Regions from separate parts of the Diaphorobacter sp. C33 genome, predicted to be linked through region 2. Evidence: riboswitches for the same ligand, from Rfam matches in the RefSeq annotation. Region 2 holds a riboswitch; the other holds the start of a gene.
What was found. Region 2 has a riboswitch for thiamine pyrophosphate ahead of thiC (phosphomethylpyrimidine synthase ThiC). Riboswitches for the same ligand answer to the same signal wherever they lie in the genome.
Positions count from the first base shown of each region.

Region 1 (6,737 bases), 1.0 Mb from region 2:
CTGCGCGCCGGCCCCGGCCAGCAGCACAAGACCGTGGGCAAGCTGCAGCAGCATGAGGTGGTGCGCAGCCTGGGCCAGTCGGGCAGCTGGGCCCGGGTGCAGCGCGAAGACGGGCAAAAGGGCTGGGTGGCCCGGCGCCTGACCTGGGGCTGGTGATATTTCGGGTGCCGCGGCGGTGTGGGCCTGTGGCGCGCGCGGTGCCCGGCGCTCCCTCAGCCGCCCGTTACTCGATCACACGCTGCGCCACCGGCGCATAGCCATGGTTGAGCGGCCCGTGGCCGTGACCGGTGCGCACATCAGCCCCGGCAGCGATCGCGCCCAGAATGTACTGGCGCGCCAACCGCACCGCCTGCGCCAGCGGCTGGCCCAATGCGAGGTGCGCAGCGATCGCCGACGACAAGGTGCAGCCCGTGCCGTGGCCGTTGTGCGTGACGATGCGCGCAGCTTCCAGGCGGTGGCGCTCGTCGCCAGGCAGGGCCAGCACATCCACCACCCGGTCGCCCGGCAGATGCCCGCCCTTGAGCAGCACCGCGCGCGCGCCCAGCGCCAGCAAGTCGGTGGCGGCCGCGTCCAGCGCGCTTTCGTCGGCAATGGCGCGGCCCAGCAGCCAGCCGGCCTCGTCCAGGTTGGGGGTGACCACGGCGGCCAGCGGGAACAGCGCGCGCACCAGCGTGCCCACGGTCTCCTCGGCAATCAGCCGGTCGCCGCTGGTGGCGACCATCACCGGGTCCAGCACCACGTTGGGCAAGCCATGGCGAAGAATCGCGTCGGCCACCACCTGCACCACCTCAGGCGAATGCAGCATGCCGATCTTCACCGCGTCCACGCCGATGTCCTCGACCACGGCGTCGATCTGTGCGCGCAGCATCTCGGGCGGAATGCCGTGGATGCCCGTCACGCCGCGCGTGTTCTGCGCGGTGATGGCGGTGATCGCGGTCATGCCGTAGCAGCCCAGGGCGCTGAAGGTCTTCAGGTCGGCCTGTATGCCCGCGCCGCCGCCGCTGTCGGAGCCCGCGATGGTCAACACGCGCGCATAGCGCCGGCCACCGCCGGGCGTCTGTGTCTCTTGGTTCATGGCAAAAATTATCGGCCAAGCCGCAGCGCATTCAACGCAGCCGCGGCAACGCCAGAGCCTGCGCCACGTCAACAACAGGGGCACCACCCCTGTGCTGTAATGCCGGCCACGGACGAAACAGGGGTGTCCCCGCCGCACTAAGAACGTGTTGACGAAAGCGGCAGGCGACTGAGAAATACCCTAAGCACCCGATCCAGGTCATGCTGGCGTGGGGAGTTTCAACAGCATCGGCGCGCCGCGCGCTCCCGTTTTGTCCTTTGGTTGTTTGGCCTGGCCTTTCATCACGGACACGATGCACACTTTCCCCACCCTTCGCTCCTCCTCCCGCGTCACCATCCTGGGCGCGGGCCTCATGGGCCGCCTGCTGGCCGTCGAACTCGCCCGCCAGGGCCACGCCGTTGAGGTGCACGAGGCCGGCACCCGTGCCGCCGAAGGCGCCGCAGCCTACGTGGCCGCCGCCATGGTGGCCCCCCTGGCCGAATCCATCGTGGCCGAGCCCGGCGTGGTGCGCATGGGCGTGCACTCGCTGGCGCGCTGGCCCGAGCTGCTGGCACCGCTGGCCGCACCGGTGTACTTCCAACATGACGGCACGCTGATCCTGTGGCACCGCCAGGACGCGCCCGAAGCCGCGCGCATGCGACTGAAGTTCGAGCAGACCCAAGGCCTGGTGCCCGGGCTGCCGCGCATGCAGGCGCTGGACAGCGCCGGCGTGGCCGCACTGGAACCCACGGCCGCACAGCGCTTCCACCAGGGCCTGTACCTGCCCGGCGAGGGCCAATTGGACAACCGCCAGGCACTGGCCGCGCTGGCCGCCACCATGGACCAGTTGGGCGTGGTCACGCATTGGGGCAGCGCGCGCCGGCCGGCCGACTTCACTCCCGGCCAGGCCGGCCAGCCCGACTGGGTGCTGGACTGCCGGGGCCTGGGCGCGCGCGCGCAATGGCCGCAGCTGCGCGGGCTGCGCGGCGAAGTGGTACGCCTGCACGCGCCCGACGTGACGCTGCAGCGCCCCACGCGCATCGTGCATCCCCGCTACCCGATCTACATCGCACCGAAGGAGAACCACCTGTTCGTTATCGGCGCGACCGAGATCGAATCCGACGACATGTCGCCCGCCAGCGTGCGCTCCACGCTGGAGCTGCTGAGCGCCGCCTATGCCGTACATCCGGGCTTTGCCGAGGCGCGTATCCTGGAGATCTCAACCCACTGCCGCCCCACCCTGCCCGACAACCTGCCCGCCGTGCGCGTGGTGCAGGATCGCGTGCTGGAGGTCAACGGTCTGTACCGCCACGGCTTCATGATCGCGCCGGCCATGCTCGATGTGGTCATGCAGGTGCTGAACACGGGACAATCCGAGCTCGCCCCTGGATTCGACCTCTCGCTGCAGCTCGACCGCGAAGCTGCGCTGCACACATGAACGTATTCATCAACCAAAACGCCGTGCAACTGCCCGATGGCGCCACCGTCGCCGACGCCGTGGCCCACCTGGCCCCCCAGCCCCCGTTTGCCGTGGCCGTGAACCTGCAGTTCGTGCCCAGTGCCCGCTATGCCGCGCACGCCCTGCAGTCCGGCGACCAGATCGAAATCATTGCGCCGGTCACCGGCGGTTGAGCCTTTTTCACCCATGAACAGTCCTACCTCTTCCCCCGACACGCTGGTGCTCTACGGCCAGGCGTTCCAGAGCCGCCTGCTGCTGGGCACCGCGCGCTACCCGTCTCCCGCCGTGCTGGAGGCAGCCGTGCAGCGCGCGCGGCCCGCGATGCTCACCGCATCGCTGCGCCGCCAGGGCAGCAACCCGGCCGAATCCGGCAGCAGCTTCTGGGAGTTGCTCAAGCGCCTGCAGGTGCCGGTGCTGCCCAACACCGCCGGCTGCCATAGCCTGCAGGAAGCCATCACCACCGCCCATATGGCGCGTGAAGTCTTCGACACCCCCTGGATCAAGCTGGAACTGATCGGCGACGACTACACGCTGCAGCCCGATACGCTGAACCTGGTGCAGGCAGCCGAGCAACTGGTCCGCGAAGGCTTCTACGTGCTGCCCTACTGCACTGAAGACCTGGTGCTGTGCCAGCGCCTGGTGGACGTGGGCTGCCAAGCCGTCATGCCGTGGGCGGCGCCCATCGGCACGGGCCGCGGCCCGGTGAACCCCTATGGCCTGCAGCTGCTGCGCGAGCGCCTGGACGTGCCGCTGCTCGTGGACGCCGGCCTCGGCCTGCCGTCCCACGCCTGCCAGGTGATGGAATGGGGTTACGACGGCGTACTGCTCAACACGGCCGTGGCCCTGGCGACCAACCCCGTGCAAATGGCCGGTGCCTTTGCCGATGCCGTGGCCGCAGGCCGCGCCGCCCGCATGGCCGGCGCGATGACGCCGCAGGAGGCGGCGCAACCCAGCACGCCCGTGTTGGGCACGCCGTTCTGGCACCACGCGCAGGGCTGAGCATGCCGCAAGCCGCCCCACCATTGCCTTCTGCAGCCGCCATGGAGCAAGCCATCCGCCAGCACCATGCGTCGGCGTTCGCGGACTTCTCGCCCCAGCCGATGCCGGCAACAACCGTGGAAGACCCCGTGTACCGCGCAGCCCTTGCGGCCTGCGGCGCCCTGGGTTTCATCGCCCATGACGCAGACTGCCTGGCCCGCGCCTGGGCTGCGCAGACGCGGCGCACCGGCCGCTTCGACCCGGCGCAGTGGCCCGACGAGCCCGCAGACTTCGGACTGCAGCCGCGTCCCCATACGCACCCCTTTGCAGCCTGCCCGCAGAACCTGGGTCTCTACGCCGTATTGCCCGATGCCCAATGGGTGGGCCGCATGGCGCAGGCCGGCGTGCCGACGGTGCAGCTGCGCTTCAAAAGTGATGACCCTGCGGCCATCACGCGCGAGGTACACGCCGCAGTGCAGGCCGTGCAAGGCACCGCTTCGCTGCTGTTCATTAACGACCATTGGCGCCAGGCCATCGCGGCCGGGGCCTATGGCGTGCACCTGGGCCAGGAGGATCTGGATGCGCTGAGCCCCGAAGAGCTGCGCACGCTGCGCGAGTCCGGGGCGCGCCTGGGCGTGAGCACGCATGGCTATGCCGAGATGGTGCGCGCCGACGCGGCCAGCCCCAGCTACATCGCCATGGGCGCGGTGTTCCCCACCACACTCAAAAAAATGGCCACAGTGCCCCAGGGCGTGGCGCGGCTGGCGGGCTATGCCCGGCTGATGCGCGGCTATCCGCTGGTTGCCATCGGCGGCATTGGCCTGGCCCAGTTCCCGCAAGTCCTGGCCACCGGAGTGGGGGCGATCGCCGTGGTGCGCGCCGTGGTGGCGGCCGATCAGCCGGAAGCCGCTGCGGCGCAGCTCATGCGGGCCATGGACGCCGGCAGGCGATAGCCCCGTCCGCGCACGGGGGGCGTTCGCGCTTCAGAAGCGGTTCTTTTGCGACTGCTCGAGTTCGAAGCGCAACTCCAGCTTGTCGTTTTCCATACCAAAACCCACGGCCTGCCCTTGCGCGGGCGCCGGGGTGACGGGCACGGGCGGCAGATCGCTGAGGGTGATGTGAGGCGGCCCGGACACGTCCACGTCCACCGCGGCGGCGCAAGTGGATGCTGGCGAGCCGTCATCCACCGGCAGCAGCGCCAGGCCGGCCGCCATCGAGTCCAGCGACCGGCCCGCCCCATCCTGCGCGCCCATCGGGTGGAGCGCTGGCGTGGCACGCGGGGTGGTGCGCGCGCGGGGCGGCGGCGCACCGCGCAAATGTGCGGGTGTGGTCTGGGCGATGGACAGCAGCAGCAGCAAATCGTCCAGCGCCGCCAGGTCGAAGGGCCCCTCGCCCTGCGTCTGTCCCCGGTGAAATAAGAGGCCCTCCAGCACGGCCAGGACCTCGGGCGAGGACCATGCCGCCTCGACCCGTGCCAGCGCCTCGGGGTGGTCTTCCAGGCTCCGGCCCAGTTGCTGGAACTGTGCAAATGGAGGCACGCGTACATTGAACCGCTCCTCGACCTGCGCGCGCAGGCCGTCGAAGCTGTCGGTTCGCCCCAGTTGGTGGTACAGCCGCAGTAGTTCGAGATGCGCCAGCGGCGAATCTTCACCGTGCTGCGCGATGTATTGGCGCAGCACATGGATCGCCTGCTCGTGCTCGCCCACCGAAGTGAAAAATTCGGCCTGCTGTTGCAGATCGAACAGCGACTCGGGCTGCACACCGGACTGGGCCCTTGCCTGCAAGGGCTCCACAGCCGGCGCCGCCAGCGCGGGGCCTGGAGCCGCCGCGGGTGCACTCACTGGCGCGGCGGTAGACGTGAGCGGAGGCGGCCCACTGTCCGGCCCTTGCGGCGGCGCTGTCGGCTGCCAGACATCGCGCGCATCCGGCTCCACCTGCAGCCGGAGCTTGCCGTCAGGGCCTTCCGCGGCCACGGCCCCGTCCCGCAGGCCACCGCTGAGTGCCACCGAGTCACGCCATGCCTGCAGCGCCTCGCGCCGCGTGCGGCGCAGCAGCCAGGCAATGCAGGCCAACGCGAGCACCAGCAGCCCCGCGAGCATGTACACCACGGTCGCGGGGAACCCCTGCGACTCCACCTGCGCCAGGCGCTCGCGCAGCTCAGCCGCCGTTGCGCGCTCGCGCTCCACCAGCTGGCCCTGCGCGGCCGCATCGGCCTCGAGCCTCTTGAGCCGCTCTTCAAACCGCTGTGTTTGGGCCGTCGAAGTGTCCAGCGCCTGCCACCACGCGGCCGACTCCGCACGCAAGGCCTCGCTGGGGCGCGGCGACATCTGGGGCGGCTCGCGCGTGAGCTGCAGCGCGGAGGCATTGTCAGGACCCAAATCCAGGGGTTCCATTACCAGGCGGGAGGGAGCCGCCGCGGCCGCGGGCGGCGAGACTTTGGCGCTGGTGCGCAGCGTCGTGGCGTTCTTAGCCGCCCGCGATGGGCGTGTCGCCCGCTCGGCCGGGGCATACGTGGACGCCGCGGGAACACGCGGCTGCGCACGAGGCCGCCGGACCGTGCGTGCGCCCTCCCCCTCGCCGCCCAATGCATTCCGCACTTGCGGCGTAGCGCGTGGTGCGGGCACCGCCAGGCGCGATAGATCGAAGGGCTGCCGTGCCGCTGGGGGTGCAGTGCCGGGCGGGTCTGCCAAGAACGTGTAGGTGCGCGACACACGCCCTTCGCAGCCGGCGGTGAGCGTGGCAGTCAGCACCGGCTCATCCACGGGAATGAGCGCCTGCACGCGCACCATCGGAATGGCGCCTCCTTCCAGGGGAGTGACATGCACACGCGTTTCGGGGACAGTGGTTGCGCCTAAGACCAGCCGCGCCCCGAGGCAGGAAGACGCGACGGTCTTGCCGGGATCAGGCCGTACCTCGAAGGTGAGATCGATCGTGGACCCCAGAACCACTGTGCCGTGGCTGCCGCCAAGCGAAAGCGCGCTGGCCCCAAACGCTGCGGCATAGATCCAGGCGCCGACAAGTAGGTTACGCATAAACACAATGGTTTCAATTTGTTTATAAATTTTGCCATAACCCTGCCGCATCCGATAGCGCTAGATAATTGCCGCCATGCAAACGGTCTTCACTTCAATCGGCATCGTGGGCACTGGCGCCATGGGCCGCGGCATCGCGCAGATCGCCGCCCAGGCAGGCAGCACGGTCTACCTCTATGACACCCATGGCGGCGCCGCCGACGCCGCCCGCACC
Region 1 is NZ_CP129980.1:1,368,371-1,375,107, forward strand. Features, by position in the region: gene QY917_RS06475 (SH3 domain-containing protein) at 1-156, shown strand, start outside; gene thiD (bifunctional hydroxymethylpyrimidine kinase/phosphomethylpyrimidine kinase) at 224-1,075, opposite strand; TPP riboswitch at 1,185-1,307, shown strand; gene QY917_RS06485 (FAD-dependent oxidoreductase) at 1,368-2,492, shown strand; gene thiS (sulfur carrier protein ThiS) at 2,489-2,686, shown strand; gene QY917_RS06495 (thiazole synthase) at 2,700-3,512, shown strand; gene QY917_RS06500 (thiamine phosphate synthase) at 3,515-4,444, shown strand; gene QY917_RS06505 (hypothetical protein) at 4,475-6,316, opposite strand; gene QY917_RS06510 (3-hydroxyacyl-CoA dehydrogenase) at 6,600-6,737, shown strand, end outside.
Region 1: linked by a shared signal. The riboswitch ahead of QY917_RS06485 (FAD-dependent oxidoreductase) and the one ahead of thiC (phosphomethylpyrimidine synthase ThiC) in region 2 are both predicted to bind thiamine pyrophosphate.

Region 2 (6,737 bases):
TTGGCGACGTCGGCCGCGTGGGCCGCGATCTTGTAGGCAATGATGCCCTGCTTGACATCGTCGCGGTCGGGCAGGCCCAGGTGCTCCTTGGGCGTCACGTAGCACAGCATGGCCGTGCCCATCCAGCCGATCATGGCGGCACCGATGGCGCTGGCGATGTGGTCGTAGCCGGGAGCGATGTCGATGGTCAGCGGGCCCAGGGTGTAGAACGGCGCCTCGTGGCAGGTCTTGAGCTGCTCCGTCATGTTGGCCTGGATCATGTGCATGGGCACGTGGCCGGGGCCTTCGATCATGGTCTGCACGTCGTGCCTCCAGGCAATCTGCGTCAGCTCGCCCAGCGTGTGCAGCTCGGCAAACTGTGCTTCGTCGTTGGCGTCCGAGGCGCAGCCGGGGCGCAGGCCATCACCCAGGCTGAACGACACGTCGTACGCCTTCATGATGTCGCAGATGTCCTCGAAGTGTGTGTAGAGGAAGCTCTCCTTGTGGTGCGCCATGCACCACTTGGCCATGATGGAGCCGCCACGGGACACGATGCCCGTGCGGCGCGCGGCGGTGAGCTGGATGTAGGCCAGGCGCACCCCCGCGTGGATGGTGAAATAGTCCACGCCCTGCTCGGCCTGCTCGACCAGCGTGTCGCGGAAGATCTCCCAGGTCAGGTCCTCGGCAATGCCGCCGACCTTTTCCAGCGCCTGGTAGATAGGCACCGTGCCGATGGGCACGGGCGAGTTGCGCACGATCCAGTCGCGCGTGGTGTGGATGTTCTTGCCGGTGGACAAGTCCATCACGTTGTCGGCGCCCCAGCGGATGGCCCAGACGAGCTTCTCCACCTCTTCCTCGATGCTCGACGTGACGGCGGAGTTGCCGATGTTGGCGTTGATCTTCACCTTGAAGTTGCGCCCGATGGCCATGGGCTCCACTTCGGGGTGGTTGATGTTGGCGGGAATGATGGCGCGGCCACGGGCGACCTCGTCGCGCACGAACTCGGGCGTGATGATTTTCGGGATGCTTGCACCCAGCGGGTTGCCGGCCAGGCGCTGCTCGCGCGCGGCGTCCTGCATGTATTGCTGCATCCACTCGCGGCGACCGTTCTCGCGCAAGGCCACGTATTCCATCTCGGGAGTGACGATGCCCTTCTTCGCGTAGTGCATCTGCGTGACGTTGGCGCCGCTCCTGGCGCGCAGCGGCTGGCGCTGCAGCGCCGCAGCCTCGGCGCGCAGCTGGGCCAGGCGGTCGCCATCCTCGGCCTTCTGGCCGTCGTCCAGCGCCTTGCGTACGCGACCCTCATAGCCCTCGGTGTCACCGCGCGCGGCAATCCATTCGCCCCGCACGCTCGCAAGGCCCTTGCGCACGTCGATCTGCACGGCAGGATCGGTATAGGGGCCGGACGTGTCGTACACGCTCACCACTTCGCCGTTGGTGAGCTGAATGTCGCGCACCGGCACGCGCAGCCCGGGCTGGCTGCCGGCGAGGTAGGACTTGGTGGAAGCGGGAAAGGGTTCGCGCGTGAGCGCAAGCAGGCTGGCGAACTTGTCGGGGGCATTCATGGCGGGCAGCTCCTTCATCGGCGGGATGGATGGAATTGCTCCGCTATCGATCGGATGGACGGACGGAGCACGACCCTTCTTGCGGGTGTACCCGTTTCCCCCTATCCGACTGCAGCTCTTCTTACGCTGGTATGAACCAGATCAAGTTCGCGGTTCCGGCGGTCAGGTCCGCCATCTCAGCACGCCGTTACGTGCACCCCGGAGCGGGGCCGAGTATAGGCGACTTGACCGCCAGCAAGGTGCCTTACAGCAGACGCTCGAGGATCAGCACCAGGAAGAACATGGACGCCGCGATCACGGTCCATTTGACGATGACCAGTCCAAAACGCTTGTAGCGCTGCTGTCCCGTAGCGGCAAAAAAGGCAAACGACACGCCAGCAGCCAGCAGCAGCAGAAGGACAGCCCATCGGAAGATCAACATGCACGCGTCCCCCGTCCGTTACCAGGCACGCACCGGCTGTGTGAAACCTGCGGGCGCCTGGCGCTCATTCTCGAAGGTCACGATCTCCCACGCATCCTCGTGGGCCAGCAGTTCGCGCAACAGCAGGTTGTTCATGGCGTGGCCCGAGCGGAAGGCGCTATAGGCCGCCAGCAGCGGCTTGCCCACCAGGTACAGGTCACCCATGGCATCGAGGATCTTGTGGCGGGCGAACTCGGCGTCGTAGCGCAGGCCATCGGCGTTGAGCACCTTGTAGTCGTCCATGACGATGGCGTTGTCCAGCCCGCCACCCAGCGCCAGGCCGCTGGAGCGCAGCATCTCCACGTCCTTCGTGAAGCCGAAGGTGCGGGCGCGCGCAATGTCGCGCGCGTAGTTGCCTTCGCCCAGATCGAACTCCACGCTCTGCCCGGTGGAATCCACGGCGGGGTGGGCGAAGTCGATGTCGAAGCGCAGCTTGAAGCCATGGTAGGGCTCCAGCCGCGCCCACTTGAGCTGCTGGCCCGTGCCTTCACGCACTTCCACGGGGCGCTTGACCCGTATGAAGCGCTTGGGCGCGTTCTGCAACTCCACCCCCGCGCTTTGCAGCAGGAACACGAAGGAAGCGGACGATCCGTCGAGGATCGGCACCTCCTCCGCCGTGATGTCGATGTAGAGGTTGTCCAGCCCCAGCCCTGCGCAGGCCGACATGAGGTGCTCCACGGTATGCACCTTCGCACCACCAGCGCCAATGGTCGAGGCCATGCGCGTATCCACGACGGCCGTGGCGGTAATGGGAATGTCCACCGGCTCCGGCAGATCCACGCGGCGGAACACGATCCCCGTGTCCGGCTGTGCCGGGCGCAACGTCAACTCGACCCGCTGGCCGCTGTGCAGGCCTACGCCCACGGCGCGGGTCAGGGTCTTGATGGTGCGTTGCTGAAGCATCCGCCGATTTTAGGCGGCCAGACACGGGCCGGCAGTACCCCTTTTCTATGACGTTGATAGCAGCGAAACGTTCTGCCGCCTGCGCTGCGCGTCGATCTGCAGAAGCGCTGACATACGGACAACGAGCGCGTCGCCGAACAAAATTGGAACAAATGCGATAATTATGTTAATAAATGTTTACAAAACTCGCCATCTTGGCGAATTTCGGAGAAAGCCCCCATGACCAAGCTCAGCCTCAAGATGAAGATTCTTGCCATGCTGGGAACGGCGCTGCTCGCGCTGATCGTGATGTCGACCCTGTCGTTGCTGCAGGAGCGCAAGCTCATCATCGACGCCCGCAAGGAAACCCTGACCACCGCCGTGCAGACGGCGCACAGCATCGTCGCCGCTTACAAGGAAGCGGCCGACAAGGGCGCGATGAGCGTAGAGGACGCGCAGAAGGCCGCCAAGGAAGCCCTGCGCCTGTCGCGCTACGGCGGCGCGGAAGGCAAGACCGAGTATTTCTACATCTGGACCATGGACAGCCGCGGCGTGATGCACCCCATCAAGCCCGAGTGGGAAGGCCAGGACATGGCCGGCAAGCTCAAGGACGGCGATGGCAACGACCTGCTCAAACAGATCACGGACGCACTGCAGCGCAGCAAGGATGGCAAGGCGTATGTCTCTGCCAGGTTCATGCGCCCTGGCGAGCAGACGCTCGCACCCAAGCTGCAATACGCCGTGCGCATCGATGGATGGAACTGGATGGTGGGGTCCGGCCTGTACACCGACGATATCGATGCCGCAGTGCGCCAGGCGCTGCTGACCGACCTGCTGGTGGTCGCGATCGTCACCCTTGCCGTGGGAGTGGTCGGGTTTGCGGTGTTCCGCTCGGTGGTGCGCCAGATCGGCGGCGAACCCGCCCACGCCATGAGCGTCATGTCGGAAGTCGCGCAGGGCCATCTGGACACCGCCATCCCTCCCGCGCCCGCAGGATCGCTGATGGATGGGCTGTCGCAGATGGTGGCCTCGCTGCGCCGCCTCGTGGTTGAGGTGCGCAGCGCCTCAGACAGCATTGCCACCGCGGCCAGCGAGATCGCGCAGGGCAACAACGACCTGGCCCATCGCACCGAGGACACGGCCAGCAACCTGCAGGCCACGGCCAGCAGCATGGAAGAGCTCTCCAGCACGGTGCGCCAGACCTCCGACGCCACCCAGACCGCCAACCAACTGGCCGCATCGGCCGCGCAGGTGGCGGCACGCGGCGGGGACGTGGTATCCCAGGTGGTGAGCACCATGGAAGGCATCAACGCCAGCAGCGGCAAGATCAGCGACATCATCGGCGTGATCGACGGTATCGCCTTCCAGACCAACATCCTGGCGCTCAACGCTGCCGTGGAGGCCGCGCGCGCCGGCGAACAAGGCCGGGGCTTTGCCGTGGTGGCCGGAGAAGTCCGCACACTCGCGCAGCGCAGTGCGCAAGCCGCCAAGGAAATCAAGGCGTTGATCAACGATTCGGTGGAAAAGGTCCGCTCCGGCACGACACTGGTGGACAGCGCCGGCAGCACCATGACCGAGATCGTCAGCAGCGTTCAGCGGGTGACGGACATCATTGGCGAAGTGCGCGCCGCCACCTCCGAGCAAAGCCAGGGCATTGCCCAGGTCAGCACCGCCATGCACCAGCTTGACCAGATGACGCAGCAGAACTCCGCGCTGGTGGAGGAATCCACCGCCGCGGCGGCCAGCCTGCGCGAGCAGGCCATGAAGCTGACGGACGTGGTGGCGCTGTTCCGCGTGCAGGCAGGCGAGGTACAGCGGCCCCGCCCCGCCACGGCGCCCACGCGTGCTGCCCCCCCCGCGGCGCGCCCGGCCGCAAGCGCACCTCGCACTCTGTCCACTCCCGCGGCACCCGCGCTACAGGCCAAGCCCGCCAAGGCGCCCGGCGCCGGCCCGGACGACGGCGACTGGGAGTCGTTCTGACGCCGATCCGTGCGGCGCCCGCAGGCGCCAGCGCGCGCCGTGTAGCGCACGTCATGCGGATGCGCGACCGCACATGAAAAAGCCGCTGGCACGCCAGCGGCTTTCTCATTCAGGCACCTTGGTCGTGGCGCCGGTGGAGCTTCAGTCCGCCTGCTTGCGCAGGAAGGCCGGAATCTCCAGTTCGTCCATGCCGCCCGAAGACAGCGCATCCACGCGCGCCGTGGCCACGGAACGGTTGGTGCGCCAGACGCTCGGCACGGCCATGCTGCCGTAGTCGGCCTGGGCCGCACCGCCCACCATGCCGGCGGAAACTCCGACCGCTGCGCCGGCCATCGGCATCTGGTACGCCACGTTGTCCGTGCCGGTGCGCAGGCTGCCCTGCACCACCTGCATGGGCTGGCGGCGCGCGTTCTGGCGCGACAGGCCCGTGGCCACCACGGTCACGCGGATCTCGTCACCCAGCGTGTCGTCGTATGCCGCACCGAAGATCACATGCGCGTCCGGCGAGGCGTAGGCGTTGATGGTGTTCATTGCCAGCCGCGATTCGGCCAGCTTGAGGCTGCCCTTGCTTGCCGTGACCAGCACCAGCACGCCCTTGGCACCCGACAGGTCGATACCTTCGAGCAGCGGGCAGGCGATCGCCTGCTCGGCCGCGATGCGCGCGCGATCCGGGCCGCTGGCCGTGGCCGTGCCCATCATCGCCTTGCCGGGTTCGCCCATCACGGTGCGCACGTCCTCGAAGTCCACGTTCACCTGGCCGTACTCGTTGATGATCTCGGCGATACCGCCGACCGCGTTCTTGAGCACATCGTTGGCGTGCGCGAAGGCTTCTTCCTGGGTGATGTCATCGCCCAGCACCTCCAGCAGCTTCTCGTTGAGCACGACGATCAGCGAGTCGACGTTGGCTTCGAGCTCAGCCAGCCCATCGTCGGCGTTCTTCATGCGGCGCCCGCCCTCCCAGTCGAAGGGCTTGGTGACCACGCCCACCGTGAGGATGCCCATCTCCTTGGCCACGCGCGCGATCACGGGCGCAGCGCCCGTGCCCGTGCCGCCGCCCATGCCGGCGGTAATGAACAGCATGTGCGAGCCCTGGATGGCCTGGCGGATGTCCTCCTGCGCAGCCTCGGCGGCCTCGCGGCCCTTGTCAGGCTTGCTGCCTGCGCCCAAGCCGCTTGCGCCCAGTTGGATGGTGCGATGCGCCGTGCTGCGGGTGAGCGCCTGCGCGTCGGTGTTGGCCGTGACGAACTCCACGCCCTGCACGTTGCGCGAGATCATGTGCTCGACGGCGTTGCCGCCGCCCCCGCCGACACCGATCACCTTGATCTGCGTGCCCTGGTTGAACTCTTCGGACTCGATCATTTCGATGGTCATGATGGTGCTCCTGAAACTTGGGTTGTGATTTGCAATTGCCGTAGGTTGGTGTTTGTTAGGGGACGGTCATTGCCGTCGGGCGGAGGCGCGGTACTTCGCCATCGCCCGCGGCGCCGCGGCGGCGGACTGGCGCGTGCCATCCAGAGCGGGGGGAAGGTCATGTCAGAAGTTCCCCACGATGAAGTCCTTGAACCGGCCAAATGCGGTCTTCACCGACCCGCTCTTGGCTGCCACCTTGAAGCCGCGCAGGCGCGCCAGGCGCGCCTCTTCCAGCAGGCCCATGACAGTAGCGGCGCGCGGCTGGGCAATCATGTCGGCCAGCGCGCTGGAGTACTTCGGGATGCCGCGGCGCACGGGCTTGAGGAAGATGTCCTCGCCCAGCTCCACCATGCCCGGCATGACGGAGCTGCCGCCCGTGATCACGATGCCCGAGGACAGCACCTCCTCATAGCCGGACTCGCGGATCACCTGCTGCACCAGCGAGAAGATCTCCTCCACGC
Region 2 is NZ_CP129980.1:2,400,814-2,407,550, forward strand. Features, by position in the region: gene thiC (phosphomethylpyrimidine synthase ThiC) at 1-1,544, opposite strand, end outside; TPP riboswitch at 1,646-1,755, opposite strand; gene QY917_RS11375 (hypothetical protein) at 1,789-1,965, opposite strand; gene lpxC (UDP-3-O-acyl-N-acetylglucosamine deacetylase) at 1,984-2,907, opposite strand; gene QY917_RS11385 (methyl-accepting chemotaxis protein) at 3,127-4,866, shown strand; gene ftsZ (cell division protein FtsZ) at 5,008-6,237, opposite strand; gene ftsA (cell division protein FtsA) at 6,400-6,737, opposite strand, start outside.